4 regions of the Streptomyces sp. NPDC033174 genome follow, and region 4 is predicted to be linked to each of the others. Evidence: riboswitches for the same ligand, from Rfam matches in the RefSeq annotation. Region 4 holds a riboswitch; each other region holds the start of a gene.
What was found. Region 4 has a riboswitch for cyclic di-AMP ahead of ACZ5VC_RS31355 (LysM peptidoglycan-binding domain-containing protein). Riboswitches for the same ligand answer to the same signal wherever they lie in the genome.
Positions count from the first base shown of each region.

Region 1: linked by a shared signal. The riboswitch ahead of ACZ5VC_RS20220 (transglycosylase family protein) and the one ahead of ACZ5VC_RS31355 (LysM peptidoglycan-binding domain-containing protein) in region 4 are both predicted to bind cyclic di-AMP.
Region 2: linked by a shared signal. The riboswitch ahead of ACZ5VC_RS22340 (M23 family metallopeptidase) and the one ahead of ACZ5VC_RS31355 (LysM peptidoglycan-binding domain-containing protein) in region 4 are both predicted to bind cyclic di-AMP.
Region 3: linked by a shared signal. The riboswitch ahead of ACZ5VC_RS13550 (M23 family metallopeptidase) and the one ahead of ACZ5VC_RS31355 (LysM peptidoglycan-binding domain-containing protein) in region 4 are both predicted to bind cyclic di-AMP.

Region 1 is NZ_JBVIPQ010000006.1:88,407-95,983, forward strand. Features, by position in the region: gene ACZ5VC_RS20200 (Ppx/GppA phosphatase family protein) at 1-826, opposite strand, end outside; gene ACZ5VC_RS20205 (DUF501 domain-containing protein) at 823-1,359, opposite strand; gene ACZ5VC_RS20210 (FtsB family cell division protein) at 1,466-1,939, opposite strand; gene eno (phosphopyruvate hydratase) at 2,058-3,344, opposite strand; gene ACZ5VC_RS20220 (transglycosylase family protein) at 3,627-4,316, opposite strand; cyclic di-AMP (ydaO/yuaA leader) riboswitch at 4,322-4,488, opposite strand; gene ACZ5VC_RS20225 (transglycosylase family protein) at 4,748-5,746, opposite strand; gene ACZ5VC_RS20230 (cytochrome P450 family protein) at 5,872-7,131, opposite strand; gene ACZ5VC_RS20235 (nucleoside triphosphate pyrophosphohydrolase) at 7,212-7,577, opposite strand, start outside.
Region 2 is NZ_JBVIPQ010000007.1:53,285-60,861, forward strand. Features, by position in the region: gene hpnH (adenosyl-hopene transferase HpnH) at 1-308, shown strand, start outside; gene dxs (1-deoxy-D-xylulose-5-phosphate synthase) at 348-2,378, shown strand; gene ACZ5VC_RS22320 (aspartate aminotransferase family protein) at 2,375-3,796, shown strand; gene ACZ5VC_RS22325 (helix-turn-helix domain-containing protein) at 3,995-4,582, shown strand; gene ACZ5VC_RS22330 (DUF6126 family protein) at 4,624-4,773, shown strand; gene ACZ5VC_RS22335 (tyrosine-protein phosphatase) at 4,804-5,613, opposite strand; cyclic di-AMP (ydaO/yuaA leader) riboswitch at 6,080-6,239, shown strand; gene ACZ5VC_RS22340 (M23 family metallopeptidase) at 6,242-7,204, shown strand; gene ACZ5VC_RS22345 (SGNH/GDSL hydrolase family protein) at 7,366-7,577, shown strand, end outside.
Region 3 is NZ_JBVIPQ010000004.1:16,435-24,011, forward strand. Features, by position in the region: gene ACZ5VC_RS13530 (MFS transporter) at 1-700, shown strand, start outside; gene lhgO (L-2-hydroxyglutarate oxidase) at 770-1,966, shown strand; gene trmB (tRNA (guanosine(46)-N7)-methyltransferase TrmB) at 2,151-2,870, shown strand; gene ACZ5VC_RS13545 (PrsW family intramembrane metalloprotease) at 2,987-4,318, shown strand; gene ACZ5VC_RS13550 (M23 family metallopeptidase) at 4,515-5,585, opposite strand; cyclic di-AMP (ydaO/yuaA leader) riboswitch at 5,597-5,731, opposite strand; gene ACZ5VC_RS13555 (PP2C family protein-serine/threonine phosphatase) at 5,978-7,144, opposite strand; gene ACZ5VC_RS13560 (MFS transporter) at 7,530-7,577, opposite strand, start outside.
Region 4 is NZ_JBVIPQ010000014.1:20,052-27,628, forward strand. Features, by position in the region: gene ACZ5VC_RS31325 (peptidylprolyl isomerase) at 1-243, shown strand, start outside; gene ACZ5VC_RS31330 (hypothetical protein) at 436-687, opposite strand; gene ACZ5VC_RS31335 (WhiB family transcriptional regulator) at 909-1,172, opposite strand; gene ACZ5VC_RS31340 (hypothetical protein) at 1,371-1,793, opposite strand; gene ACZ5VC_RS31345 (alpha/beta fold hydrolase) at 1,841-2,554, opposite strand; gene ACZ5VC_RS31350 (phytase) at 2,732-4,057, shown strand; gene ACZ5VC_RS31355 (LysM peptidoglycan-binding domain-containing protein) at 4,183-5,013, opposite strand; cyclic di-AMP (ydaO/yuaA leader) riboswitch at 5,016-5,171, opposite strand; gene ACZ5VC_RS31360 (serine hydrolase domain-containing protein) at 5,804-7,105, shown strand; gene ACZ5VC_RS31365 (hypothetical protein) at 7,169-7,375, opposite strand; gene ACZ5VC_RS31370 (SRPBCC family protein) at 7,529-7,577, opposite strand, start outside.

The DNA.
Region 1 (7,577 bases), on a different contig from region 4:
CCAGCGCGCCCGCGGCGATGACATCGACCCGCCCCGGGTGGATGACGGGGATCGCCACCCGCTCCTGGTGGGTCGAGGCGAGCAGCCGCCCGGCCACCTCGGCGACCTGGTCGCGGGAGATCGTGGAGCGGTGGATCGCGGCGGAGTCGTACTCCTTCAGCCCCAGCGCGATCGCGGCGACCGTGGTCACCGACCCGGCGAGCCCGACGAGGGTGCGCGGTCCGCGCAGCGGCACGGTCTCCTCGGCCAGATCCAGGGCGGCCTCGACGTCGGCGCGGATCGCGGCGATCTCGGCTGCCGTCGGCGGGTCGTTGCGGATGTGCCGCTCGGTCAGCCGTACGCAGCCGATGTCGACGGAACGCGCCGCCGCCACGTGCTCGTTGCCCACCACGAACTCGGTCGAGCCACCGCCGATGTCGACGACGAGGTGCTCGCCCTCGTCCCCGGCCAGCTCCTTGGTGGCACCGGTGAAGGAGAACTCGGCCTCCTGGTCGCCGCTGATGACCTCGGGCTCGACACCCAGGATCTCCACCACACCGCGGACGAAGTCGTCGCGGTTCTCGGCGTCGCGGGAGGCGGAGGTGGCCACGAACCGGAGCCGCTCGGCTCCCAGTTCCTTGATGACGGCCGCGTACTCACGGCAGGCGGCGAAGGTGCGCTCCAGCGCCTCGGGCGCGAGCCGGCCCGTCTTGTCGACGCCCTGGCCGAGCCGGACGATGGTCATCCGCCGGTCCAGGTCGACGATCCCGCCCGTCTCCGGGTGGACGTCGGCGACCAGCAGCCGGATGGAGTTCGTACCGCAGTCGATGGCCGCGACCCGGGTCATGCGGTGGCCTCCTTGTCGCCGCAGGGCATCACGCACGGACCCTTGGCCCACCACTCGGGCAGCATCGCGAGGGCCTCGTCGCCCAGCGGGTTCACCCCGGGACCGGCCGCCAGCGAGTGACCGACCAGCACATGCAGACACTTCACCCGGTCCGGCATACCGCCGGCGCTCGGGAAGCCCTCCAGGACCTCGATGGCGTCACGGCGCGCGATGTAGTCCTCGTGCGCGGCGCGGTAGGCGGCGGCCAGCTCGGGATCGCTCTGAAGACGCTCGGACATCTCCTTCATCACGCCGTTCGCCTCCAGCGTGCCGATCGCCGAAGCGGCCCGGGGGCACGTCAGGTAGTACGTCGTCGGGAACGGAGTGCCGTCCGGGAGCCGGGGGGCGGTCTCCACCACATCGGGGTTGCCGCAGGGGCAGCGGTGCGCGATTGCGCGCAGGCCGCGCGGCGGGCGGCCGAGCTGCTCCTTGAAGGCTGCGACGTCCGCCTCGGTCGGCTCGGTGCGTTCGGTCTGCGGAGGGGGCGTTTCCATGCCTGCGTCTGTCTTCTCGTCGAAAGTGGGCTCGAAGGGGCGTACGGGACGGCGCCCGCGCGCTGCGGGCCGGGGCCCGCGCCCCCATCATCCCCCGGCCCGGCGGTCAGCGGCTCCCGTCGGCCCGGTCGACGCCGTCCCAGAGGTTGGAGTACCAGGGGAGGTCGGCCCCGCCCTGGTCGCCCCGGCGCTGTCGCGCCGCGTCCGGGTCGTTCGCGGTGAAGCCGGTCTCGCCCGGAAAAACGTAGTGCAGATGCTCGCGGGCCAGGCGCTTCACATAGGCCGGGTCCTGGAGCCGCGCCTTCTCGTCGCGCAGCTCCTCCACCCGCTCGGCGGCCTCGGTGGCCAGCCGCTCCTGCTCGGCGATCTCGTTCCGCTGCGACACGTACTGCCGCATGGGATAGGCGAGCGCCACGATCAGGGAGCAGACGACCAGCGCGAGGAAGGCCGCGCGGCCGGTGAGCCGGGAGCGGCGGGCCTGTCTGCGGGTCTGGGAGCGGTAGACGCGGGCCGCGGTCTGCTCGCCGAGCAGCCGGATCCTGGTCGCGGTGGAGAACCGGTCCCGGTTCTTCCCGGCCATCGCTCGCCTCCCCTGTCACGTGGTACGTCCCCGGACACGGTACGGGACCATGGCCGGGGACGTACGGAGACTTGCGCTTCCCCGGGGCCCGAGGGCCCGGGGGATCAGGCTGCGGTGATCAGCCCTTGAAGCGCGGGAAGGCGGAGCGGCCCGCGTACACCGCGGCGTCGTCGAGGATCTCCTCGATGCGCAGCAGCTGGTTGTACTTGGCGACGCGCTCGGAGCGGGCCGGGGCGCCGGTCTTGATCTGGCCGCAGTTGGTGGCGACGGCGAGGTCGGCGATGGTGACGTCCTCGGTCTCACCGGAGCGGTGGGACATCATGCACTTGAAGCCGTTGCGCTGGGCCATCTCGACGGCGTCCAGGGTCTCGGTCAGCGAGCCGATCTGGTTCACCTTGACCAGCAGGGCGTTGGCCGAGTTCTCCTCGATGCCGCGGGCGAGGCGCTCGGGGTTCGTGACGAACAGGTCGTCACCGACGAGCTGCACCTTGGCGCCCAGCTTCTCGGTGATGGCCTTCCAGCCGGCCCAGTCGTCCTCGAACAGCGGGTCCTCGATGGAGACGAGCGGGTACGCGGAGACGAGCTCCTCGTAGTACTCGGTCATCTCGGCGGCCGAGCGGGACTGGCCCTCGAACTGGTACTTGCCGTCCTTGTAGAACTCGGAGGCGGCGCAGTCGAGCGCGAGCGCGATGTCCTTGCCCGGGGCGTAGCCGGCTTCCTTGATGGCCTCGAGGATGAGGTCGAGCGCGGCGCGGTTCGACTCCAGGTTCGGGGCGAAGCCGCCCTCGTCGCCGAGGCCGGTGGACAGGCCCTTGCGCTTCAGGACGGCCTTGAGGGTGTGGTAGACCTCGGTGCCCCAGCGCAGCGCCTCGGAGAACGACTCGGCACCGATCGGCGCGATCATGAACTCCTGGATGTCCACGTTGGAGTCGGCGTGCGAGCCGCCGTTCAGGATGTTCATCATCGGAACAGGCAGCAGGTGCGCGTTCGGGCCGCCGAGGTAGCGGAAGAGCGGGAGGTCGGACGCCTCGGAGGCGGCGTGCGCGACGGCGAGGGAGACGCCGAGGATGGCGTTGGCGCCGAGCGAGGCCTTGTTGTCGGTGGCGTCCAGGTCGAACATCGCCTGGTCGATCAGGCGCTGCTCGGTGGCGTCGTAGCCGACGAGCTCCGGGCCGATCTGCTCGATGACGGCGAGGACGGCCTTCTCGACACCCTTGCCCTGGTAGCGGCTCTGGTCACCGTCGCGGAGCTCGATGGCCTCGAACGCTCCGGTGGAGGCGCCGGACGGAACTGCAGCACGGCCGGTGCTGCCATCGTCGAGGCCCACCTCGACCTCGACCGTGGGGTTGCCTCGGGAGTCCAGGATTTCCCGGGCTACGACGACGTCGATGGACGGCACGAGCATCTCCTTCTGGGATGTGAAGCTAGATGTGACGCATGCGGTGCAGGGTCTCTTTGGCCTTGCGACAAGAGCCTAACCGGCTCCGGGGCCCAGGCCAGCCGGGCGCCCGGACCGTGGGACGAAAAAGGACCCAAGGGCCTGCTTTGCGGGGCAAACGACACAAGTTCTACTGGGCGGTAACCGCGCAGGCCGTGCCCTGGACGCGGGAAACCCCGGCCCGGCGCGTACGGGGGAAGGGCGCGCCGGACCGGGGTGGTCACTACGGGGCCGTCGTGGAACAGGCCCTTACTTGAGGTGCAGCTGCTGACCCGGGTAGATGAGGTCGGCGTCCGCGACGATGTCCTTGTTCAGCTCGAAGAGCTTCGCCCAGCCGCCCTTGACGTGCTTCGCCTCGGCGATGGTGCTCAGGGTGTCGCCACCCTTGACCTTGTACTCGCCATCACCCTTCTTGACCTTCTTGCCGGTCGGGGTGGTGACGGTCTTCTTCGCCTCGGCCTTGGGGGCGGTGCGCTGCTGGCTGCGGGTGGTCGGCTGCTCGGCCTTGCGCTCGGGCTGCTTCGGCTGGGCGGCCGGAGCGGGCTCGGCGGAGCCGGAGTCGTTCGAGGCGCCGGACAGGCCCACGCCGCAGCTCGGCCAGGCACCCTTGCCCTGGCTCGCCAGCACCTTCTCGGCGACGGCTATCTGCTGCGACTTGGAGGCCTGGTCCGCGGAGGAGGCGTAGGCGGTGCCGCCGTACGCGGCCCAGGTGGAGGACGAGAACTGCAGACCGCCGTAGTAGCCGTTGCCCGTGTTGATGGACCAGTTGCCGCCCGACTCGCACTGGGCGACGGTGTCCCACTCGGAGGTGGTGGCGGCGGAGGCGGCGTTTGCGCCCAGCAGCGGGGCGGCGACCGCGGCACCGGTGATGCCGGCGAACGCGGCGAAACGGACGGCCTTGGACGGGCGGCGGTGCTTGTTCTTGCCGGAAAGCAGCATGGAGTTGTTCCCCTCACCGACGCCTGCGAGGTGAGCTGTCGGGTTCGGGCTGGTGGTGCCCGGTCGCGTGTCCGCGACTTCACCCCAAGCCGGTCCTCTGGTCGTCTGTCTCAACGACCGGGCCCGGCGTTTACCTTGGGTCCCCCGCTCCTGCCTTCGGCGCATGACGCGACGACTGTTCCCCTCGACCGGCGGCAGGACTCGGCGTTCCGGTCGGTGGGGCCCGCGATGGCGAGCGGTGACGACCGTAAACACAGACCCGCCTCAAGTTCAAAGACGGACATCAGGGGCAATCCCGCCCTACTTACCTTCCCTCGCGCGGCATTTGCGCAGGTGAGGCAGGGAAGAGCGGGACTTCACGGCCAAGGGGCGCCAGTTGGGGCAAAGAGACTCATGTCTCAGTTGAACAGAAGCGGACATAGGCGCCCGAACTACCCCTGCTTCGCTCCCAGATCGAGGCTCTGGCCGGGGAGGATGAGGTCCGGATCGCCGCCCACGGTCTGCCGGTTGGCGTCGTACAGGGCGGGCCAGCCGCCGGCGACGTCCTGCTCCTCCGCGATGGCGGAGAGATTGTCGCCGGGCTGGACGGTGTACACGGCCGGGCCCTTGTCCGCATTGCCGCCCTTGCCCGCCTCGGCCGGTTCGGTGCCGCCAGGATTCGTGCCCGTATCACCCGTAACACCCGCATCCGGGAGGTTGGATGCGTCTCGGGTGGAAACGTCACCTCGTGAGGCGTGTTGTCCGTTGTCGCGCTCATCGATGGAATTGCCCGCATCGGCACCCGTGGACCCGGTCGTCTCCTCGGGGGAGGGTGCGCCGCGGTGCTTGCCGGTGCCGGCGTCGGGGGTCCGTCCGGTCCCGGAAGGCGCGGGAGCGCCGGGGGTGAGCGACTCGACGGGCTGCGACGGCTCCGTACCGGGGGCCGGCGTGACGGGCGCGGTGGGGTCGGTGGGGAGGAGGGGCGTCGTGGGGGTCGGCGGGGTGGCGGGCGCGGTGGGTGTCGCGGTCCCGGCGGACCCCGGCTCGTCACCCGGGTCGACACCCGGCGTGGTGCCGTCGTTCGTGAGCCCCGCTATCCCGGCACAGGTGGCCCATGCCGCGGCACCCTGCGCGGCCAGCGCCTTCTCGGCGACCGCGATCTGCTGGGACCGGCTGGCGAGGTCGGCGCGCGGGGCGTAGTCCGTACCGCCGAAGCGCTCCCAGGTGGCCTGGGTGAACTGGAGGCCGCCGTACATTCCGTTGCCGAAGTCGGCACTCCACATCCCGCCGGACTCGCACTCGGCGACCCGGTCCCAGGTGGCGGCGTCGGCGGCGGACGCGGAGCCCGCCCCGAGCAGAGGGATGGCGATGGCCGATCCGGTCACCCCTGCCGCGACGATGAGGGCGGGGGCCTGGCGAGGTCGGCGGTGCCGTCCGTTCCCGGAGCGCATACGGGTTGCCTTCCGTGTGACTGGTGTGACTCGGTTGAGATTGACGGTGAACGTAGCGGCATTCGAACGTCAGTCACAAGTCGATGCAGAGGAGATCACATAAAAGTCACAGTCTTGACGACCCGTCAGTTCTGGCGGGGTGTGAACTCCACCGGAAGCGTGCGCAGTCCACGCATGATGAGCCCCCCACGCCAGCGCAAATCGGCCGGATCGACCGCAAGCCGCACATCGGGCAGCCGGGTCAACAGCGTGGCGAGCGCGGTCTGTCCCTCGAGCCGGGCGAGGGGCGCGCCGAGGCAGTAGTGGATGCCGTGCCCGTAGCCGAGGTGCTGGTTGTCACGCCTGGACAGATCGAGGGTGTCGGGCTCGTCGAAGCGGGCGGGGTCTCGGTCGGCGGCGGCGAGCACCACAAGTACCGGATCCCCAGCGGCGATTCGCTCCCCCGCGAGCGTGATGTCCTCGGTCGCGAAGCGCCATGTCGCGAGCTCCACGGGTCCGTCGTAACGCAGGAGTTCCTCCACCCCCGTCTCCAGCAGCCCGTACTCCCCCGCCGCGAGGGACTCCTGGAGCCGGTTCCGCTCGCCGGGGTTGCGCAACAGGGCATACACCCCATTGCCGATGAGGTTGACAGTGGTCTCGAAACCGGCGAAAAGGAGGATGAAGGCCATGGCGGCGGCTTCGTTCTCGGTCAGGTGCTCGCCGTGGTCGGAGGCCTTGATGAGACCCGAGATGAGGTCGTCCCCCGGCTCCTCCCTCTTGCGGTGGATCAGCTCGGCGAGATAGCCCCGCATCTTCTTCACCGACCGGGCGACCCCGCCGCGCGGGCCGCCGCCGTGCCGGATCATCATGCCCGCCCAGTCCCGGAAGTCGTCCTGGTCCTCGCGCGGGACACCGAGCAGGTCACAGATGGCGTAGATGGGGAGCGGGAAGGCGAAGTCATGGATCAGGTCCGCGCTCCCCTTCTCCACGAAGCCGTCGATCAACCGATCCGTCAGCTCCTGCACACGCGGCGCGAACTCCGCCACGCGGCGCGGGGTGAACGCCTTCGACACGAGCCGGCGCAGCCGGGTGTGGTCGGGCGGATCGATGTTGAGCAGATGCGTCATCAGCTCGGCCTTGCGCTCCCCGGGGATCCCGGTCTTCCCCTTCGCGTGCGCGGGCTCGTCATGGTGCGCGGGGTTCTTGGACAACCGCTGATCGGCGAGCGCCTGCCTGGCATCCGCGTGCCGCGTCACGAGCCAGGCCTCGACCCCGCTGGGCAGCCGGGTCCGGTGCACGGGGGCGTGCTCGCGCAGCCAGGCATAGGCGGGGTAGGGGTCGGTGGCGAACTCCCATGTGAAGAGCTCGGGGCCGGGCGTGGGCGCGGGGTGCGGCTGGTCGTGCATGGGTCGACGGTAACCGGCCCGGGGGGCGCTCACCCGTTCGATCCGAGGTCGGCCTCACCGCCGTGGAGGCGGCGGGGTACTCAGGGCCGAGGGCCGGCCGACTCCGCCGTGCGGATCGACTCGCGGTAGGCACGGGCCGCCGCCCGCAGCGCCGCCTCCGGGTCGACGCCCGCGGCCTCCGCGCGCACGGCCAGGGCCAGCAGGTCGTAGCCGATGCCCTCGCCGGCGGGCAGCTCCACGTCCAGGGAGGCGTTGCGGACGCGTGAGGCGAGCTTGGCCGCCAGCGCCAGGCCGGGCTGGCCGAGCGGCACGCCGTCCGTGACCGAGGCGCGCTGCTTCTCGACGGCCTTGGTGCGCAGCCAGTGCTCCTTGACCTCCTCCGGCGTCGTGGCCGTCTCGTCGCCGAAGACATGCGGATGGCGGTGGATCAGCTTCTCGACGATCGT
Region 2 (7,577 bases), on a different contig from region 4:
ACTCGCCGCTGTTCCTGGACTTCCTGGAGGGCAAGGCCGACTTCCCCTGCACGGCGTGGGCGATCCCGAACTACTCGCTCTTCGGCTGGCAGCGGCCCTGCTATCTGATGAGCGACGGGTACGTCCCCACGTACCGCCAGCTCATCGAGGACACCGACTGGGACAAGTACGGACGGGGCAAGGACCCGCGCTGCGCCAACTGCATGGCCCACTGCGGCTACGAGCCGACCGCCGTCCTCGCCACCATGGGCTCCCTGAAGGAGTCGCTCCGCGCGGCACGCGAGACCGTTTCGGCGAACCGCGGGTGACGTGATGCCGACAGGAGGGATCCGGAAGGGGGCCCGAGCGTGACGATTCTGGAGAACATCCGAGGACCGCGCGACCTCAAAGCGCTGATCGAACCGGAGCTGGACGAACTGGCCGAGGACATCAGGGAGTTCCTGGTCCAGGCGGTGGCCAGAACCGGAGGTCATTTGGGGCCCAACCTCGGGGTGGTGGAACTCTCCATCGCCCTGCACCGGGTCTTCGACTCACCCGCCGACCGGATCCTCTGGGACACCGGCCACCAGAGCTACGTCCATAAACTCCTCACCGGCCGGCAGGACTTCTCGAAACTGCGCGGCAAGGGCGGGCTCTCCGGATACCCGTCCCGCGAGGAGTCCGAGCACGACGTCGTCGAGAACTCGCACGCCTCGACGGTCCTCGGCTGGGCCGACGGCCTCGCCAAGGCGCAGCAGGTGCGCGGCGGCTCCGACCACGTGGTCGCCGTCATCGGTGACGGCGCGCTCACCGGCGGCATGGCCTGGGAGGCGCTGAACAACATCGCCGCGGCCAAGGACCGCCCGCTGATCGTCGTCGTCAACGACAACGAGCGGTCCTACGCCCCGACGATCGGCGGCCTCGCCCGCCACCTCGCCACCTTGCGTACCACCGACGGTTACGAACGCTTCCTCGCCTGGGGCAAGGAGGTGCTCCAGCACACCCCGGTCATCGGGCAGCCGCTGTACGGGTCGCTGCACGGAGCCAAGAAGGGGTTCAAGGACACCTTCGCGCCCCAGGGCCTCTTCGAGGACCTGGGGCTCAAGTACGTGGGGCCGGTCGACGGGCACGACATCGCGGCCGTGGAGTCGGCGCTGCGGCGGGCGAAACGGTTCCACGGGCCCGTACTGGTCCACTGTCTGACCGAGAAGGGCCGGGGCTATCCGCCGGCCCTCCGGGACGAGGCCGACCGGTTCCACGCGGTCGGCGCGATGGACCTGCTGACCTGCGCGCCGCTCGTTCCCGCCGACGGGCCCTCGTGGACCTCCGTCTTCGGCGAGGAGATCGCCGCCCTCGGGGCCGAGCGGCCGGACATCGTGGCGATCACCGCCGCCATGCTGCACCCGGTCGGGCTCACCGCGTTCGCCGAGCGCTTCCCCGAGCGGGTCTGGGACGTCGGGATCGCCGAGCAGCACGCCGTGGTGTCGGCGGCCGGTCTCGCCACCGGCGGGCTGCACCCGGTCGTCGCCGTCTACGCCACCTTCCTCAACCGCGCGTTCGACCAGCTGCTGATGGATGTGGCACTGCACCGGTGCGGTGTCACCTTCGTACTCGACCGTGCGGGTGTGACCGGCGCCGACGGGGCGTCGCACAACGGGATGTGGGACATGTCCGTCCTCCAGGTCGTGCCCGGGCTGCGGATCGCCGCGCCGAGGGACGCCGACCAGCTGCGGGGGCAGCTGCGCGAGGCCGTGGAGGTGGCCGACGCGCCGACCCTGCTGCGCTTCCCCAAGGAACCGGTGGGAGAGGCCGTGCCCGCCGTCGGCCGCATCGGCGGGATGGACGTACTGCGGCAGGCAGAGGACCCCGATGTGCTGCTCGTGGCCGTCGGCGTCATGGCGCCGGTCTGCCTGCACGCCGCCGAGCTGCTGGCCGGGCGCGGCATCCGGTGCACGGTCGTCGACCCGCGCTGGGTGAAGCCGGTCGACGAACAGCTCCCGCCGCTCGCCGCCGGGCACCGGCTCGTCGCGGTCGTCGAGGACAACAGCCGTGCCGGCGGGGTCGGTTCGGCGGTGGGGCAGGCGCTGCGGGACGCGGATGTGGACGTGCCACTGCGCACCTTCGGCATCCCGGAGCAGTTCCTCGCACACGGCAAGCGCGGTGAGGTCCTGGCCGACATCGGACTGACCCCGGTCGAGATCGCGGGACGGATCAGCGCCGCCCTGGCACGCAGGAGGCCCGGCGAGGCCCCCGAGGACCAGGGGGCGCCGGAGCCCACGGAGTACGAGAGGTCGCCGTCCCCGGAGGCCGGCGACATGAAGGAATCCGTGGTGCCGAAGCAGCCGCGGGAGCCCAAGGATCCCGGGGAACCCGGAAAGCCCAAGGAGAACGGTCGATGACGACGCCGATGGGGACGCCGACGGGGGCGCCGACCAGCAAGGATTTCGACCTGGGTCGGCTGCTCGCCGAGCGCGGCGCGGAGCGCTACGAGCTGCACACCCGACACCTCAACCACCAGCTGCCGCGCATGCTCCACACCCTCGGGTTCGACAAGTACTACGAGCGGGCGCAGGGCGCCCACTTCTGGGACGCCGACGGCAACGACTACCTCGACATGCTGGCCGGCTTCGGGGTGATGGGCCTCGGCCGCCACCATCCGGTCGTCCGCAAGGCCCTGCACGACGTCCTCGACGCTTCGCTCGCCGATCTGACCCGGTTCGACTGCCAGCCGCTGCCCGGGCTGCTCGCCGAGAAGCTGCTCGCCCACAGCCCTCACCTGGACCGGGTCTTCTTCGGCAACAGCGGTACGGAGGCGGTGGAGACCGCGCTCAAATTCGCCCGCTTCGCGACCGGGAGGCCGCGGATCCTCTACTGCGCCCACGCCTTCCACGGCCTGACCACCGGCTCGCTGTCGGTCAACGGCGAGAGCGGCTTCCGGGACGGCTTCGCACCGCTGCTGCCCGACACGGCGATCGAGCTCGGAGACCTCGCCGCCCTGGAGCGGGAGCTGCGGAAGGGGGACGTGGCCGCGTTCGTCGTGGAGCCCATCCAGGGCAAGGGCGTGCGCGAGGCCCCGCCGGGGTTCCTGGGCGCCGCCCAGGAGCTGCTGCGCCGGCACAAGGCCCTGCTGATCGCCGACGAGGTGCAGACCGGCCTCGGCAGGACCGGCGACTTCTACGCCTACCAGCACGAGATGGGGGTCGAACCGGACCTGGTGTGCGTCGCCAAGGCGCTCTCCGGCGGCTATGTGCCCGTCGGCGCCACCCTCGGCAAGGACTGGATCTTCAAGAAGGTCTACTCGTCCATGGACCGTGTGCTCGTCCACTCGGCCAGCTTCGGCTCGAACGCCCAGGCCATGGCCGCCGGGCTCGCCGTCCTCTCGGTGATGGAGAACGAGGAGACCGTGGCCCACGCGCGCCGTACCGGTGATCTGCTGCGCTCGCGCCTCGCCGCGCTCGTACCCCGGTACGAACTGCTTCACGACGTGCGCGGACGCGGGCTGATGATCGGGATCGAGTTCGGCAGGCCGTCGTCGCTCGGTCTGCGCAGCCGCTGGACGATGCTCCAGGCGGCCCGCAAGGGACTCTTCGCCCAGATGGTCGTCGTGCCGCTGCTCCAGCGGCACCGGATCCTCACGCAGGTGTCCGGCGATCACATGGAAGTGATCAAGCTGATCCCGCCGTTGGTGATCGACGACGCGGACGTGGACCGGTTCGTGGAAGCCTTCACCGCCGTGATGGACGAGGCCCACGGCGGGGGCGGGCTGATGTGGGACTTCGGCAGAACGCTGGTCAAGCAGGCCGTCGCACAGCGCTGAACCCGGCGGACCGCCGACGGTCGGGTTTGCCTCTGGGGCAAGAAAATTGCCCCAGAGGAAAAACCCTGGCGCAATGGACCCATGAGCGATTCTGCCGCAGGAGCGGACGGGGCGGCGTCGTCCGCGGAACTCCCGGACCGGGCGCCGGGCACTGTGGTGTCCGACGGCGCGGTCGACGACACGTTCGACGGCGACGTGATGCCGGACGCCCTCCCAGACGTGGCGCCCCGGCTGAGGGGCCTGCGCCGGCGCCAGGGGCTCACCCTGGAGACGGCCGCCCGTCGCGCCGGACTCTCCCCGGCCCACCTCTCCCGGCTGGAGACGGGCCGTCGGCAGCCCTCGCTGCCCATGCTGCTCGCCCTTGCCCGCATCTACGGCACCACGGTGTCCGAACTGCTCGGGGAGGTGCCGCCCGAGCGGGATCCCATCGTCCGCGCGGGGAGCGCCGAGCCCGCCGAGGCGGACGGATGGATCTACCACCAGGCCGGCGGGCCCGGACGGGCCATGCAGGCGCTGCGTGTCCAGGTCCCGTACGCCACCCGGGACGACCTGGTCCGTGTCCACCCGGGGGAGGAGTGGCTCCACGTACTGGAAGGCCGGGTGCGTCTCGCCCTGGGCGACGCCGTGCATGTCCTCGAGCCGGGGGACAGCGCGCACTTCGACTCGCTCACCCCGCACCGGATCGGCGCCGCCACGCGCGGCGGCGCCGAGCTGCTCTTCGTCCACACCCTGCTGCAGAGTCCCGCCGCCGAGCTGTGCCTCGGTGGCGGAGCCCCTCGCCGCTGACCCGCCCTCGCCGCCGCCGTCCTCACGAAAAGGACCCTCGAATGTCCGACAAATCAGCATCCGTACCGTCCACCGAGGAGAAGAAGTTCCCCCGGGGGCTGGTCATCCGCCTCTTCGCCTACCTGGTCGCCGGACACCTCTTCGCGGCGTTCCTCTATCTGCTGTTCCTGCTCGGCGGTCAGAACCAGTAGGGCCGGTTCCCCGCCGGTTCTGGGCTCCCGCTAGTCCTGGAGGAGGGCGAAGCGCAGCCGCTCGCGGGTCTCCGGGGCGAGCTTGAGGCCCTCGGAGAGGTACCGCTCGACGCTGCCCCAGTTCGTCTCGATGGTGTCGAAGGCGGCGGAGAGGTACTCCGCGCGCGCGTCGAAGAGGGGGCCGAGCAGTTCCATGACCTCCGGGGACATGGCCTCGGCCGACGTGCTGCTGCGGCGGACCTTGTAACGGCGGTGGGGGTCGTTGGACTTGAGGTAGTCCGTCTCGATCGCCTCGCGCTCGACGCCGACCGCGAGCAGGGACACGGCGATGGAGAGGCCCGCACGGTCCTTGCCGGCCGCGCAGTGCATCAGCGCGGGGACGCTGTCCTCGGCCATGGCGTGCAGGACACGGCTGTGCTCGGCGGTGCGGTCCGTGATGATCTCGCGGTACGTCCGCGTCATGCGGGCGGCGGCCTTGCCGTCGCCGAGGAGGGAGCGCAGCTGGGCGAGGTCGCCACCGCTGACCATCTTCCAGAACTCCTTGCCGTCCGCAGGGTCGTTGAGCGGGATGTTCACGTTCCGTACGCCGGGCAGGGCGACGTCCGGGCCCTCCACCTTCTGGTCGGCGGCGTTGCGGAAGTCGAAGATCGTGTGCAGCCCGAGACCGGCGAGGAAGGCCGCGTCGTCATCGGTGGCGTGGGCCAGATGCCCGCTGCGGAAGAGCCGCCCGTACCGCACGGTCCGCCCGTCCACGGTCGGCAGCCCGCCCACGTCCCGGAAATTCCGGACTCCGGTCAGCTCGGGTTCGGTCGACGGGACCTGCGGCAGCTGCTGCGTCACGAGAGCTCCTGAGGTGTTCTGCCGTCGGCGCTGATCGCCGACGCGGCGCGGCCTCGACGATACGACATCGGTTCCTGAGGCAATCATCTCGGCGGGAGCCTTCCGACACACCGGTTCCTGAGGAACTGGCGGCAATCGGTAGAACATTTGCTGTTGAGTGCAATGCGCATGGAATGACTGTTCTGTCCGTATTAAGTGATTCGAGATGACGTGCCCCGGTAATGCGGGAGATGGGTGCGGGCACGTGAGCAGCGTCATAAACGTGACAGTCCGTGGCGGAACTCGGAAGTCGAATTCCTTGCTCACAACGGAGATCGATGATCCGGAGTCGACGGAGTGTGACCGGAATTCAGCGCCGATATCACAGCGCCCATTGCCGAATGAATGCGATGGCTTGTTAGCGCCGAGCGGCTCGTCTACGGTCACCGTCAATCCGGATGGACCGCCGAATCCTGCCACCGTCCGGAATTCACACCCACCCACGTGTGGCAGGAGCGGGGGACCCAGGTAAGAACGCCGATTCCGGATTTCCGGAGGCGGCTCGGGGTTAAGGCGCGCCACAGCGCGACCGGGCATCTCCAGCCCGAACCCGACAGCTCACCTCGCAGGCGCCGGAGAGGAATTCGCCATGCCCGCGAAGGGTAAGCATCGCCGTCCCAAGGTCAACCCGATCACGCGTGGATTCGTCGCAGCCGGAACGGGTGGCGCCGTCGTCGCTCTGCCGCTCATCGGCGCGACCGGAGCGCACGCCGCCGAGGCGAGCGCCCCGGCCGTGACGCAGGGGACCACCGTCGCCGCCGCCGCGAAGTCCGCGGCACAGCAGGCTGCCGCGCAGTCCGCCAAGGCCGCACCGAAGACGTACTCCGTCGTCGCCGGTGACTGCCTCTCGACGATCGCCGCGGACCACCACCTCGCCGGTGGCTGGAAGAAGCTCTACCAGGACAACCGCCAGGTCGTCGGCGAGAACCCCTCGCTGATCATCCCCGGCATGAAGCTCACGCTGGGCGCGAAGTCCACCGCCAAGGCCAAGCCCGCGCACAAGGCGGCCCCCAAGGCCGCACCGAAGGCGGCTCCCAAGGCGGCCCCCAAGGCCGACGACTCGACGCGCAGCTCCCGCAGCAGTGACCGCGCGTCCGCCCCGTCGACCTCGACCCCGGCGTCCACTCCGGACTCCACGTCGGCCTCCGGCTTCACCGCCCCGGTCAGCGGCCCGAGCGTCACCACCCCGTACCACGCCTCCGGCTCGATGTGGTCCTCCGGCTACCACACCGGCGTCGACTTCGCGGCCTCCACCGGCACGACCGTCAAGGCCGTCGGCCCGGGCACCGTCGTCTCCGCCGGATGGGGCGGCGCGTACGGCAACGAGATCGTCATCCAGCACACCGACGGCAGCTACTCGCAGTACGGCCACCTCTCGTCCCTCTCGGTCTCCTCCGGCCAGAGCGTCACCGGCGGACAGGAGATCGGCCTCTCCGGCTCCACCGGCAACTCCTCCGGCCCGCACCTGCACTTCGAGATCCGTACGGGTCCGGGCTACGGCTCCGACATCGACCCGCTCGCGTACCTGCGTCAGCACGGCGTCTCCATCTGACCCGGCGCACCGCGCGAATCCCGTACCGAGGCCCGGCACTTCTGTGCCGGGCCTCGGTCTATTCCGGCTTGGGCGAATCTTGACCGGTGGCATATGTCACGCCCCGTCAACCACTCCTTACGGTCGCGTAGGTCACATCCGTAAGGGAAGGATGTGGTCCCGTGGCAGACCGTTCGAGAGCAATAGACAGTGGCACAGGCGTATTCGGTTCGTACGCGGCGATCGGCGACAGCTTTACCGAAGGGGTGGGGGACCCGGGGCCCGGGGGAATGTACGTCGGCTGGGCGGACCGCCTCGCGGTTCTCCTCGCCGACCGGCTTCCGGAGCAGGACCACGACGGCTTCCGCTACGCCAACCTCGCCGTACGCGGACG
Region 3 (7,577 bases), on a different contig from region 4:
GGCCTTCGACACGGGCCAGCAGGAGGCGGCGCAGCGGTACTACATCCAGGCCCTGCGGTTGGCCCGCGCGGCCGCCGACGTCCCGCTGGGCGGCTATGTCCTGGCCTCCATGTCGCTCCAGGCGACCTACCGGGGCTTCGCCGACGAGGGCGTCGACCTGGCCCAGGCCGCACTGGAGCGCAACCGCGGGCTGGCCACCGCCCGCACCATGTCCTTCTTCCGTCTCGTGGAGGCCCGCGCGCACGCCAAGGCGAACGACGCGGTGGCCGCCGGGGCGGCCCTCAAGGCGGCCGAGGGGTGGCTGGAGCGCGCGCGGGAGGGCGACGCCGACCCCTCCTGGCTGGGCTTCTACTCGTACGACCGCTTCGCGGCCGACGCCGCCGAGTGCTACCGGGACCTGAAGGCACCACGCCAGGTCCGCCGTTTCACGGAGCAGGCACTGTCGCGTCCGACGGAGGAGTTCGTCCGCTCGCACGGCCTGCGCCTGGTGGTGAGCGCGGTCGCCGAGCTCGAGTCGGGCAATCTCGACGCGGCATGCGCGGCGGGCACGCGCGCGGTGGAGGTGGCCGGGCGGATCTCCTCGGCGCGTACGACGGAGTACGTACGGGATCTGCTGCACCGGCTGGAGCCGTACGGCGACGAGCCCCGGGTGGTCGAGCTGCGGGAGCGGGCACGGCCGCTGCTGATGACACCGGCGTGACCCTCGTCCCACCTGGTTTAAGGCCATTGTCAGTGGGCCAGTGCACTATCGGGGTGGGAGGTGGCTCAGGTGTCCGCAGACGGCTTCGACTGTGATGTGCTGGTGATCGGCGGTGGGATCGTCGGTCTGTCGACGGCGTACGCGCTCACCCGCGCCGCGCCCGGGACGCGCGTCACCGTCCTGGAGAAGGAGCCCGGCCCCGCCCGGCACCAGACCGGGCGGAACAGCGGAGTGATCCACAGCGGCATCTACTACCGGCCCGGCTCGCTGAAGGCCCGATTCGCCGTGCGCGGCGCGGCCGAGATGATCAAATTCTGCGCGGAGTACGGCATCGCGCACGAGGTCACGGGCAAGCTGATCGTCGCCACCGGCCGGGATGAGCTGCCCCGGCTCCACGCCCTGGTCCAGCGCGGCCGGGAGAACGGCATTCCGGTGCGCGAGCTGGGTCCCGCGCAGATCACGGAGTACGAACCGCGGGTGCGGGGCCTCGCCGCGATCCACGTCGGCACGACCGGCGTGTGCGACTACGCGGCGGTGGCGGCGCAGCTGGCCGAGTCCTCCGGGGCGGACATCCGGTACGGCGCGGCGGTGACCGCCGTCGACCGGCGCGCCTGGGGCGTGGCGGTGCGCACGGCGTCCGGGCGGATCGTGCGCGGCCGGGTCCTGGTGAACTGCGCCGGGCTCCAGTGCGACCGGGTGGCCCGCCTCGCGGGCGACGACCCCGGGATGCGGATCGTCCCCTTCCGGGGCGAGTACTACGAGCTGAACCGCCCCTCACTGGTCCGCGGACTCGTCTATCCCGTGCCGGACCCCGCCTTCCCCTTCCTCGGCGTGCATCTGACGCGAGGCATCGACGGCGGCGTCCACGTCGGACCGAACGCGGTGCCGGCCCTCGCCCGCGAGGGGTACGGCTGGTCCGTGATCCGGCCCCTGGAGGTCGCCGAGACCGTGTCCTGGCCCGGATCCTGGCAGATAGCCCGACGCCACTGGCGCTACGGCGCCGGCGAGCTGCGCCGCTCCCTGTCGAAGCGGGCCTTCACGGACGCGGTCCGCCGGCTGCTGCCCTCGGTCGAGGAGTCCGACCTGCGTCCGGCGCCCGCGGGCGTGCGGGCCCAGGCGGTCCTGCGGGACGGCACCCTGGCGGACGACTTCCTCATCCGCGAGGCACCGAGGACGGTGCACGTACTGAACGCCCCCTCCCCCGCCGCGACGGCGTCTCTCCCGATCGGACGCGAGGTGGCACGGCGCGCGCTGGACCTGCTGTAGCCGGGGCCGACGCCCGATCGGACGCGAGGTGGCACGGCGGGCGCTGGACCCGCTGTAGCCGGGCGCCTCGGCCGCTCCTGAGCGCCCCTGCTCCGGCCCGCCGTAGAATCGGGGCATTGTGTCTGAGTCCCAGGAATCCGCAGCCCTCTCCCCCGCCCCGGTCCCCGCGCGTCGCGGCAGCCGCATGTTCGCCGACGGCAGCGGGCCCCAGCCCGACCCCGCCGGGTCGCACCACGAGCGGCGGATCCGCAGCTTCCAGCCCCGCCGCAGCCGGGTCACCGCCGGGCAGGCGGAGGCGCTGCTCAAGCTGTGGCCGACCTGGGGTCTGGACATCGACGGCAGGAGCGTCCTGGATCTGGACGCGATGTTCGAAGGGCTTCCGGTCGTCCTGGAGATCGGCTTCGGCATGGGCGAGGCCACCGCGCAGATGGCCGCCGACGACCCCGGCGCCGGCATCCTCGCGGTCGACGTCCATACGCCCGGCCAGGGGAACCTGCTCGGCCTCGCCGACCGCAACGGCCTGTCCAACATCCGCGTCGCGAACGGCGACGCGATCATCCTGCTCCGCGAGATGCTCACGGCGGACTGTCTCGACGGCGTCCGGGTGTACTTCCCCGACCCCTGGCCGAAGAAGCGGCACCACAAGCGCCGGCTGATCCAGCCCGAGTTCCTGAGCCTGCTCGCGACCCGGATGAAGCCGGGCGCCGTGCTCCACTGCGCCACGGACTGGGAGGAGTACGCCGAGCAGATGCTCGAGGTGCTCACCGCGCATCCGGACTTCGAGAACACCGCGCCCGACGGCGGTTACGCGCCGCGCCCCGCCTTCCGGCCGCTCACGCGTTTCGAGGGGCAGGGCCTCGACAAGGGCCACGTCGTGCACGACCTCCTGTTCCGGCGGAAGTAGCCGCAGGCGGCAGGACGGCCGGAGAGCACGGAACGGCCGGGGGCGGCCGGACAGCGGGAGGCGGCCGCACGCGGAAGTCCGTCGCGAGTGTCAGTGGCCCTCGCTAGGGTCATCGGGTGTCTCCTTCGCACGCAGCACGGCATTCGCATCCGCGCCCAGCGGTCCCGGCCTTCGAGGCCGAGCCGTCGTTCGCGGCCGTGCCGGAGCGCGCCCAGTGGCGTTACGCGCCGCGCCGCGCCTTCTGGCGCAGCAGGATGGTGCGGCTCGTCGCGGTGTTCACCGTTCTCGCGCTGTGCGGGCTGGTGATCCTGGGGATCGTGCGGGAGCAGACCGGCACGGAGGGCTTTCTCGTGGGTCTGGGTCTGGCCACCCTCCCCGTCCCCCTCCTCATGGCGGCGTTCCGCTGGCTGGACCGCGTCGAGCCGGGCCCCTGGCGGAATCTGCTGTTCGCCTTCGCCTGGGGAGCGTGCGCCGCCGCGCTCGTCGCGATCCTCGCGAACTCCTTCGCGACCCGCTGGATCGCCACCGCGACCGCCGACCCGTCCTCCGCGGACACCCTCGGCGCCACCGTCATCGCCCCGGTGGTGGAGGAGAGCGCCAAGGCCGCCGCCATCATGTTGATCTTCCTGTTCCGGAGACGGGACTTCACCGGCCTGGTCGACGGCGTCGTCGTCGGCGGCTTCACGGCGACCGGCTTCGCCTTCACCGAGAACATCCTCTATCTCGGCAACGCCTTCGGCGACGACCAGGAGTTCGGCACGAGCGGTCTCGCTTCCGTCACCGCGGCGACCTTCTTCGTACGGATCGTGATGTCGCCGTTCGCGCATCCCCTGTTCACCGTGCTGACGGGCATCGGGTTCGGTGTCGCGGCGCTCCTCGCCCGCCGTCGGCGCGTCCTGCGGACCGTGCTGCCCCTGCTCGGACTCGCCCTGGCGATGGGCATGCACGCGCTGTGGAACGGATCGTCGTCGCTGTTCGGCCCGTGGGGCTTCTACGCCGTCTACGGCGCGTTCATGGTCCCGGCCTTCGGGCTGCTGACCTGGCTGGCGATATGGACCCGGCAGCGGGAGCTGCGCACGATATCCGGATCGCTGCCCGCGTACGCGGCGGCGGGCTGGCTCTCACCCGCCGAGCCCCTCGCGCTCTCCTCCATGCGGGCGCGCGGCATGGCCAGGGACTTCGCGGCGCGTACGTACGGCCCGGCGGCGGCCCGCGCGGTCGCCGAGTACGAGGCGTTCGCGACGAGCCTGGCGTTTCTGCGGCACCGGGCCCACCGGGGCGCGGCCGGCCCGGACTTCATGGCGCGCGAGCAGGAGCTGCTGCACCACCTGTGGCAGCGCAAGGGGATAGCGGCGCCGTCGCTGACGTACGCGGCGCGGGCCACGGGCCGGGTGTGGACACCGCCGCCGTACCGGGACTACGGCTCCTACAACCCGTACCGCTCCTGACCCTGCGGAGAAACCGGCAGCCATGGCGTCGGGGGGGTGTCGCCAGGCTGCCGGCGTGCGAGGGCGCGACGGTGCGAGCACCGGCAACCGTCAGATGCTCACGGGAGTGGGACCGCCCCGGCCGGGCGGTGCGCTCGGCCGGGCGGTTCGCGGTGAGGCGCGTCAGAGCGCGCGGACGGGCTTGCGGGCGCGGCCGTCAGACGCTGAGGCCCTTGTCCCGCAGCCAGGCGGCGGGGTCGATGCCGTCGCCACCCGGGGTGTGGACCTCCAGGTGCAGGTGCGGGCCCGTCACATTGCCCGTCGCGCCCACCCGCCCGATGGTCTCCCCGGTCCCGACCGTCTGCCCTGCCCCGACCGTCATCGACGACAGGTGGCAGAACCACACCTCCGTACCGTCCTCCAGCTCGAGGACGATCCGATAGCCGTACGAGCCGGACCAGCCCGCCGACTTGACGGTGCCGCCGTGCACGGCCTTGACCGGCGTGCCCGTCGGGGCCGCGAAGTCGAGACCCGTGTGATAGCCCGAGGACCACATCGAACCGGACTGACCGAAGGTGGAGGTGATCGTGTATGAGGAGGTCGGAAGCGAGTAGCTCGCGGCCAGCTTGGCCAGCCGCTCCGCCTCGGCCTTGGCCGCGGCTTCCGCGTCCGCCTTCTTCTTCGCCTCGGCCGCGGCCTTCTGCGCGGCCGTCTGCTGCGCCTTCGCCTCGGCGGCGGCCTGCTCGGCGGCGGACTTCTCCGAGGCCGCCTTCGCCTCCGCGTCGGCGGACGCCTTCTGCTGCTCGGCCTGCTGGAGGATCCGGGCGCGCAGGGCCTCGCCCGCGTCGGCGCCGCTGCGCTGCCCGGGGCCGGCGTCGGTGGCCAGGGAGGCGGTGGTCAGGGGAGCGGGGTTGTTCTGCCCGTCGGTGGTCTCGCCGCCGTCCGCGTCCCCCATCAGGGAGCCGATGCCCGGCAGGGAGGAGGCGTCCGGCACATGGTCCGTGATCGCGTCCGGCAGGTCGGGCAGCGATATGGAGACCGGCGGCTTGTCCTGCGCGGTGGCCATGCCGGCCCCGCCGACGGCCGCGATGACCCCGACGCCGAGGACGGTGGAGCTGCGGGCGAAGTTGGAGCGCTGCTTGGCAACGCGGTGCCGGCCACGCACGGGGCGGACGGAGTCCTCGGTGGGATTCCATTCCTCCCACACCGTGTCGGTGCCCGCGCCCGCGGCACCCGAGGCACCGAACGAGTCGAAGGGGGCTTCGGGGGCAGGGGTGTTGGACGCCACGGAGGCGTACTCCTTTCCTTCCTTCTCGCCTACCGGGTTAGCTGACGGGTTCGGAGCAGGAAGGTCTCCTACGGGCCCAATTCGACCCGATTCACCCCAAGGTGGTGGTTCCCCGGTTCCCTTGCGGAATTCGGCGCGTGCGCACGGTGCCGCCTCTTGCGACGGTTGTGACGACCGCACTGCGTTATCGAACGTTAATAGACGGGGGTGCGGATTCCAAGCTGTTCCCCTTGATCATTCCCCACCCTCACCAGGACTTATGAGCGACAACCAGGCGCAAACGGGCGAGTTGGGAGCCCACCCGCGAGCCGCCGGAAACCCGTTCGATCTGATCGTTCGTCAACTGTTATGCGCAGTTGTGCCCTTCCACTACGCAGCGTGTGCCCCGTCGGCTACGGCACGACGGGCATCGTCCTGCGCCGCGCGGGCTGACCCTCTCCCGGCCTGCTCACCGCGAGCAGCGCCATGTCGTCGTTCGAGCCGCCGCCCGTGTACCGCCGTACGTCGTCCACCAGAGCGTCGAGCAGCTCCCCGGGCCCGGGGAAGATCCGCCCCGCCAGCCGCGCGGCGGGGTCGTAGAAGACGCCGTTCGCGTCACGCGCCTCGGACAGTCCGTCCGTGTACAGCAGCAGGGTCGCGCCCGGCGGGTACGGCGCCTCGTCGGCCCGGTCCGGCCAGGCCGCCAGGTCTCCCATGCCCAGCGGCAGCGCCGGCTCGGACGGCTCCACCCGGCCGAGGCCCCCGTCGGCGTACAGCAGCAGCGGCTCGGGATGGCCGCGGTTCACCACCCGCAGCACGCCGGCCCCCCGTGGGATCTCGGCGAGCACGGCCGTCGTGAACCCCTCGAAGGCGTCCAGGTCGTCCCGGCGGGCGCCCTCCCGGGTGAGCGCCCGTTCCAGCCGCTGCGCCACCCCCTCCAGGGTTCTCTCCTGCTCGGCGGCCTCCCGGAAGGCCCCGATGACGATGGCCACCGCCTCCACGGCGTCGAGCCCCTTGCCGCGTACGTCCCCGACGACGAGCCGGACCCCGTACGGCGTGTCCTGCACGGCGAAGAGGTCCCCGCCGATGAACGCGTCCGCCTGCGCCGCCTCGTACCGCGCCGCGATGTGCAGCCCGCTGATCCGCTCGGCGGGAACGGGCAGCACCGCCCGTTGAGCGGTCTCCGCGATCACCCGCGCGGACGCCAGCCGCTCACCGCTGCGCCGGACGACCCGGTTGATGAGCAGAGCCAGCGCGGAGACGGTGAACACGGTGAGGATCTCGGTCAGCGCCGGGACCCTGCCGATCGTGCCGTTGTAGATGTGCAGTCCGAGGACTGCGGCCAGGGCGGCGAGGCCGGTGACCAGGGTCGTGCGCAGGGAGAAGAACGGCGCCGCGATCAGCGGGGCGGCCGAGAAGAGCGGAGCGGCGGTGAAGGTGGGCGGGGTCGCCAGGTCGTAGACGACCCCGCCGACGATCAGAAGCGCGGGCAGCGCCCGGATGAACCGGCGCGCGCGCTCGCTCCGGTCCCCGCCTCCCCGTCCTCCGTCGGTGCCGCCGCCCCGCGATGGTCGCCCCACCTGTGCTCTCCCTGCCCGGTCCGCCTTGGAGTCGCCCCGCGGAAGGCAGGGGACGGCTGCGGACGGTACCGCGCCCCACCCAGGCTGGCCGTAGCCGCGCCGTGCGGCGACTCGCCATCGGCCAACCGGGGAAGGGTCCACCCGCCCGGCCCACCGCCCGGCCCACCGGGCCACGGACCACCCGACGGGCCCTGCGGGACCCGGCGCCGCCTCCGCGCCCAGGGCGCACGCCTGGTCCAGCTCGCCGAGGCCGAGCCGGGCCGAAGCCAGCACCATCCGGCTGAAGAGCCGGCTCCGGGCGTAGGCGGGTGAGCGGAGCTGCAGCGAGCGCTCCGCGTGCTGGGCCGCGGCCCGGTACTGCTGGAGACCCGGCGTTCGCGCGGAGTCAGGCGCCCTTCCGCACCCCCTCGCCCGACTCCTCCTCCGTCTCCTC
Region 4 (7,577 bases):
AACTTCCAGCTGAAGCACACCAAGCCGGGTCAGCTGTCGATGGCGAACGCGGGCCCGAACACCAACGGCTCGCAGTTCTTCATCACGACGATCGTCACCGACTGGCTCGACGGCAAGCACGTCGTCTTCGGCGAGGTCGTCGAGGGCATGGACGTCGTCAAGAAGATCGAGGGCCTGGGCTCCCGCACCGGCGCCACCAAGGCCGACATCAAGATCGCGAAGTCCGGCGTCGTCGACGCCTGATCGCCGCCCTTCTTGCTGAACCGCGTCAGCCGCCTTCCGTCCGGCCGGTCCGGGCGGAGGGCGGCTGCACGGCAGGCACTCCGGTGTTCAGGACTCTCCGGTCCTTCAGGACTCGCCACCGTTTCAGGATTCGGTGTCTCAGGATTCTTCGGTCGTTCAGGGTTCTTCGGTCGTTCAGGGTTCTTCGGTGGGTCAGGGTTCTTCGGTGTTCCTGAGCTGTTCGAGCGACATGCTCACGATGTACTCCGCCTCGTGAGCGGCCCGGGACATGCCGGGTACGAGAAAGCCGTCGCCGGCACTCGCGGCCCCGGCCTCGGGGGTCTCCGCTACTCGATCTCTCCACTGCTTCGCCAACTCCTCCTGTCGGGGTGCGCTCTCCTGCTCGACGCGCGCGCGGCTCTCCGGTGAGAGGGCGTTCAGGAAGTCGCTCAGAGCCTCGGTCATGGCTTCAACGGATCCGTTCGTCCCGGGCGCTCGCATGCTGCTCGCCTGTTGCCTGGAGATACCCGCCGACAGGCGGCACGGGGCCAGGAGCAACGGAATCCACCCGGATGCGAAACCCGGCGTACGGGCTCGCACCACAGCTCACACCCATGGACCAAGGTCCGGACGTCCGCGCCGAGGGGCGCGGCCAGGTCGGCCGGGCGGCGTGAGGCCGCCGCTGCCTAGGCGGACCGGCGGCGGGCGATGCGGCGCTTGAGCGCGCGGCGTTCGTTCTCGTCCAGGCCACCCCAGACACCGGTGTCCTGGCCCGTCTCCATGGCCCAGGACAGGCACTGCTCCCTCACGGGGCAACGCCGCCGGCACACGGCCTTGGCCTCGGCGGCTTGCAGCAGCGCGGGGCCCGAGCTGCCGATGGGAAAGAAGAGATCCGGGTCCTCGTCCAGGCAGGCGGCCTCGTGCCGCCAGTCCTGTCGCCATTCCGTCATGAGTCGGCAATCCTTCCTCTGCGGTGTGGTGGGGACCGCCCCGCGGCATCGGCGGGGGCATTCTCTTCGGCTGACCGTCACAGCCAGGTCCAAACACCAAAGTCCGCTTCGGGAAGCAACTTTGAGACGCGGGCCCGCGTCACGTCGTCGTGTCGAGGGTGCGGATACGGACGACTGCCGTCCCCTCGTGGGCGGATTTCAGCCGGTCGGCCGGGGCGCCGGGACGGCCGCCACGGTCACCGTGCCGTCGGGCAGGCACTCGATCAGGACGCCCCCGGAGAGCGGGTAGAGCCAGAACCCCGGCTGGACGTCCTGGATCTCCCGCGCGTGGCGAACCAGTACGCCGGCGGGCAGGACCACTGTGGGGACGACGAAGTTGCTCCAGAAGACGGCGACGAGATCTGCCCGGGCGACGTACGGGGCGAGCAGCTCGGCGGCCACGGCGGCCCAGGCCTCGTCGTCGGCGCACCATCGCTGGTCCACAAACGGCGCGGCGCTCCAGTCCAGCTCGCAGCTGTTCCGCACCGGGAACCGGTTCAGGCTCATCGCCTCGAGCCGGCGGCTGTCGGCATGGTCGAGCAGGAGAACGTCGTCGGCCGCCCCCTCCTGACGGTCGCTCATGAAGCGCGGCAGGTAATCGGAGCGGCTTCCGTAGCCATGGGGCCCCATCAGGTGGTCCGAGGCCCGGGGCCTACCGCCTCGAGGAGGATGCCCGCCAGCTCGCGCGGCCGGGAGAACATGGGCCAGTGGCCGGTGTCCATCTCCACCAGCTGCCACAGTTCGCTGGTGAGCAGCTCGGCCACGTCGTCGTTCGGCTCGGCCCCGTCGAGCAGGCACTTGATGTAGGTCGTCGGAAGTTCGGCGAGCGGGCGGGCCAGGACGGCGGGCTCGGTCAAGGTGGCGCCCGGGTGGGGCGTCGAGCCGCGCACGATGCGGGCGATCTGCTCGCCGGTGAGGCCCTGGCCGTCGTAGTCGGCTGCCGTCAGGGGCGGCCAGAAGCCGTCGTTCTCGGCTGTCGATGCCTCCACCATGGCCCGGCCGTCCGGCCAGCCGGAGACGAAAGACTCACCGTCGGCGGGCACGTTGGAGTCGACCAACACCACGCGGGCCAGCCGGTCACCCAGCCTCGCGGCGGCCTGGCCCACGGGGATGCCCGCGTAGCTGTGACCGACGAGGACGACGTCGTACAACTGCCGGTGTTCCACCTCGTCGACGATGTCCCGCACATGGGTCTGCTGTCCAGCGGCTACGCCCTGCTTCTCGGCGAGACCGGACAGCGTCAGGGCCAGGGCTCCGTGACCCGCCGCGCGCAGCTCCGCCACCACCTCGCTCCAGGCCCACGACCCCAGCCAGGTGCCTGCCACCAGTACGAAGTTCGTCATGGTGGCAACCTAGCCGAGGGGTCCGGCACTCCCGGTCGGGCACTCCTGGCCGGGCACCCATGGGCGGGCGGGCGGACGGCCGTTCGAGCGGTCGGATTCATCGCGCGCACATGTCCGCACCCCGCTCCGTACGCCGAGGCGTCATTCACCCGTACCACTCTCCCGACGGTGAAGGTCATGTCCCCGACACGTAGGAGAGTCTCTGTGACCAGGCTCCGCCCCCTCCGTTCGGCCGCGCTCGTGGTCGGCACGGCCCTGACGGCGCTGGCCGCGACCGTTCCCGCCGGCGCGCACTCCGCGGGATCGCTGCCGGGTGTCGTCGCCCGTGCGGAGACGGCCACGCTGTACGACGACGAGGCCGGTGGCAACGCCAACGCGGACGACCCGGCCATCTGGCGCAACCCCGCCGACCCGGACCGCAGCCTTGTCATCGCCACGGCCAAGGAGGGCGGGCTGCGCGTCTACGACCTGGACGCCCGCCAGGTGCAGTCGATCCCCGCACCTCCCCCGCCGGGTCCGGACGACGCCCCTGGCCGCTTCAACAACGTCGACCTGGTCCACGGTCTGCGGCTGCCGTCCGGACGCGCCGACGTGACGGTGACCACCGATCGCGGTCATGACCGTCTGCGGATCCACCGCATCACCCCGGGCCGGCCGGGCGGCCCGCTCACCGAGATCACCGACCCGTCCGCCCCGCCGGTCTTCTCCGCTAGCCAGGACGAGATCAACGACCAGCAGACCGCCTACGGCCTCGCCACCTGGACCGACCCGTCGACCAGCCGCTCGTACGCGCTGGCGAGCCGCCGCAACCGCACGACCCTGGCCCTTCTGGAGCTCGTCGCCACGCCCGCGGGCACGGTGACGTACCGCAGGATCCGAACCCTCGATCTCCCCTCGTCCTTCCGCCTGCCGAACGGCACTCCGTGGTCCCCCTGTGCCGAGCCGGGGGAACTTCCGCAGGTCGAAGGCATGGTCGTGGACCCGGCCAACGGCATGCTCTACGCCGGGCAGGAGGACGTCGGCATCTGGCGGCTGCGCGCCGATCTCACCGGCACCCCGGAGCTGGTGGACAAGGTCCGCGAGTACGGCGTGCCGGGTGTGTACGACGAGGCGACCGAGGAGTGCGTCAACGGGAGCGGTCCCGGCTACGGCGGCTCGCGCCTCGCGGCCGACGTCGAGGGGCTGACTCTGCTGACCGAGCCCGACGGGGACGGCTACCTGCTCGCGTCCAGCCAGGGCGACAACACCTTCGCCGCGTACGACCGGGAAGGCGCCGACGCGAACGAGTACGAGGGCGGCTTCCGCGTCGCCGCCGGCCGGACTCTCGACGGCTCCGAAGAGTGCGACGGCGCCGCCGTCCTGAACGCGCCGCTGGGCAGGAAGTACCCGCACGGTCTCCTTGTCGTCCAGGACGGCCACGACGCCCCGGCGGACGGGACGCGTGAGGCCACCGGCTTCAAGTTCGTGGACCTCGGGGAAGTCCTGGAGGGCATCGACGACTGACACCTCCGGCCTGGGCGCCGGGGTCGGGCCCGGCGCCGAGCCCCCGGAAGAACGCCGACAGGACGCCCTCGCGAGGAGGGCGTCCTGTCGGCGGGTCCGCCCCAGCGTGCTGAGGCGCGGGGGTACTAGTACGGGCCGTTGACGTTGTCGATCGAGCCGTACCGGGCGGCCGCGTAGTTGCACGCGGCGGTGATGTTGGCGACCGGGTCGTAGGAGTCCATCGACGTACCGGGCACGTGGTAGGCCTGGAAGGTCGGGTCGATGACCTGGAGCAGGCCCTTGGACGGGATGCCGGCCATGGCGTTGGAGTCCCAGTTGTTGATGGCCAGCGGGTTGCCCGAGGACTCACGCATGACGTTGCGGTGGATGCCGTCGTACGAGCCGGGGATGCCGTGCTTGGCCATGATGTCCAGCGACTCCCGGATCCAGCCGTCGAGGTTGTCGGCGTAGGTCGTCGCGGCCTTCGCGGCCGCGGGGGCCGCGCTCAGGGTGCTCGTCCGCGTGGAGCGGTCGGCGCGCTCGGGCTCGGCGGCGCGCTTCGGCGTCGTGGCCTTGGTCTTCGCCGCCTCCGAGGCGGCGGGCTCCGCCGCGATCGTCAGCTTGAGGCCGGGGCGGATCAGGGACGGGTTGCCACCGATGGCCCTGCGGTTGTCCTGGTAGAGCCGCTTCCAGCCACCGGTGAGCGAGTGCTCGGTCGCGATCTTGGAGAGGGAGTCACCGGGGACCACGCGGTAGATCCCGGGCCCGGCCTTCTTGGCGGCGGCCTTCGGCGCGGCCGCGACCGTCGACGTGACGCTGCTCTGTGCGGTGGCGGACTGCGCGGCGTTCGGCGCGGCACCGGCGGTGGTGGCGCCGATCACCGGAAGAACGAGCGCGGCACCACCGGTGCCCGCGACGGCGATACCTCGGGCGAGCGGGTTGTTCTTGGGCCGGCGGTGCTTTCCCTTTGCGGGCATGACGAATTCCTCTCCGGCGCCTGCGAGGTGAGCTGTCGGGTTCGGACTGGAGATGCCCGGCCGCAGTGGCTGCGACTTCACCCCAAGACGTTCCGGATTTCCGGATCGACGGCTTACCTGGGTCCCCCGCTCCTGCCGTGGATGAGTGGGTGCGGATTCCGGAAGGCGGCAGGATTCGGCGGTCCATCCGGATTGACCGTGACGTTAAGCGAGAGAGACGCGGCGAGACAAGGCCCGAATTCATGCCCGCATTCGACATGAGCGGTGAAGATCGCGAAAAGCATGTGATCGGCCCTGAAGTCGGAACTCAACTCTCTTTCCGCAGAACAGTTCTGGGCCGAGCCTTCATTCACCCTCACGATCGGTGACGTGATTGACATCACCTCGCATCGCAGCCGAAAGGACCTTTGCCACAACAGGAGTTGAGCAAGTGAAAAGTCAGCATAAGAGAGCTTCATTCATGCCTTAATGGGCCATAGAGGCAAACCGACGATAGGGGCAATATCGGACCCAATCGGGCATTCACCCCTCGCTCGGGGCGCCCCGCTCCCTCACGGTGCCTGTCGTGTCTGCCTCCGGGGAGGCCCGGGCGGACCCCACGACTGACAAATGTCATCCCTTCCTGTGATGCGAGTCGTCCTCTCGGAGGACGGCAGCACAGAGCCCCACGAATGAGGATGGAGGCGCCGTGCGCGCGGTGCGCACGAGCCGAGAGAACGGGATTCGTTCCATGCGCTTAACCAAGCCGGGCAGCCGCCCGAGCCGTCGGAGAGTTCGACTCGCGACTGCCGTGGCATCAGCAACTCTGCTGTCGCTCACCGTCGGTGTACTCCCCGCCCATTCCACACCCCTCAACTCCGCCCCCTCCGCCCGGTTCGCGGAAGCCGCCGCCCCGGCGGCGTATCTCCCCGAGCTCGACCGCGAGGCGCTGCGCGCATCGCTGGAGGCGTTGCACCGGGCGGGAATGTACGGCGCCTATTCGGCGGTCCGGGACGGATCCGAGCGGTGGCAGGGGGCGGCGGGCGTCGCCGACGTGAAGACCGATCGGCCGACGCGGCCCGATTTCGAGCACCGGATCGGGAGCATCACCAAGACGTTCACCGCGGTCGCCGTCCTCCAGCAGGTGGGCAAGGGGCACATCGACCTCGACGCGCCGATCGGCCGCTATCTCCCGGAGCTGATTCCGGGAGAGCGAGGCCAGAAGGTGACCGTCCGGATGCTTCTCAACCACACGAGTGGCATTGCCGATTACGTCCTTCCCGCGTTTCCCGGCCTGGTGGAGAATCCCGGAAAGACACTCGACGAGAACCGCTTCCGCCATGTTGCTCCGGAGGAACTGGTCCGTCTCGGTCTCGCGGCCCCGCCCGTCGTGGAGCGCGGCACGCACTCCTACTCGAACACGAACTACATCATCGCCGGACTGCTGCTGAAGAAGGCCACCGGTCAGGAGCCGGAGAAGTACATCGCCCAGCACGTCATCCGCAAAGCCGGACTTCGCCACACCTACTTCCCGCGCTCCCCGTACATATCGGGACCTCACGCCAGGATGTACGAGTCGATGTACGGCTATATCGATCCGCCCCGCGACTACAGCGTCTACGACATGTCGTGGGCCGGCACCGCCGGTGCGATGGTGTCGACGATGGCCGACCTCAACGACTTCTACCGCCGGTTGCTCGGCGGAAAGCTGCTCGGTGCCGCCGAGTTGCGGGAGATGAAGACGACCGTCCCGGCCTACGAGCCGGAACCCGGCCAGGAGGCGCGTATGCGCTACGGCTTGGGTCTGTACACCCTGCAGATGCCCGGCGGAGGCTGGTACTGGGGACACGACGGGGGTGTCTTCGGTGCCGGAACATGGGCCCTGTCCACCGAGGACGGCCGCCGCCAGGTCGCCATCGGCTACAACCTGATGAAGTACGAGCGGTACGACGACCAGAACCATCCGAAGCCGGACCCGATCGGCGAGGCTCTGGTCGGCTACGTCGACGGCGCCCTCAGCGGCCGGACGACGCCCCGGCTGCGACAGCCGGCACCCAGCACCCCGCTCCTCATGACCCACCCCTTCGTCACGCCGGAACAGCTGCGCGGCTGAAGGGCTTTCACGGGGTGAGGACGACCGCCCCGGCCGCGGTCGTCCTCACCCGCACAGCGGGTACTACGCCCAGGGGCCGGCCTCCTGGGTGTGGACATCGCCTTCCGCGACGCCGTCGACGGTCTCCTCCATCAGCGAACCGACGGAGGTGCCCTCCGGGAGATGGTCGAAGCCGGTGGTGTCGGCGGACGCGGACGGGGGCGGGGTGACGAGGGCCGTGACAATGCCTGCGGCGAGGGATGCGACGGCGAGCATGCTGCGCTTCTTCATGCCCGGTTCAACTGCTCACGCCCGCTCGGGTCACGGTCGGGTACTGGGCGGCGCAGCGGGGGCGGCACCGCGGCCGGGCCGGCGCCTCGCCTTCTGTGCGACGCCGCGCCCATGTCCGCGGCCGCGTCTCTGTCGATGTCCCTGAGGCCTCGTCTATGTCGATGTACCGGTGGCGTCCCGTTCCAGCAGGTTCTTGAGCGCC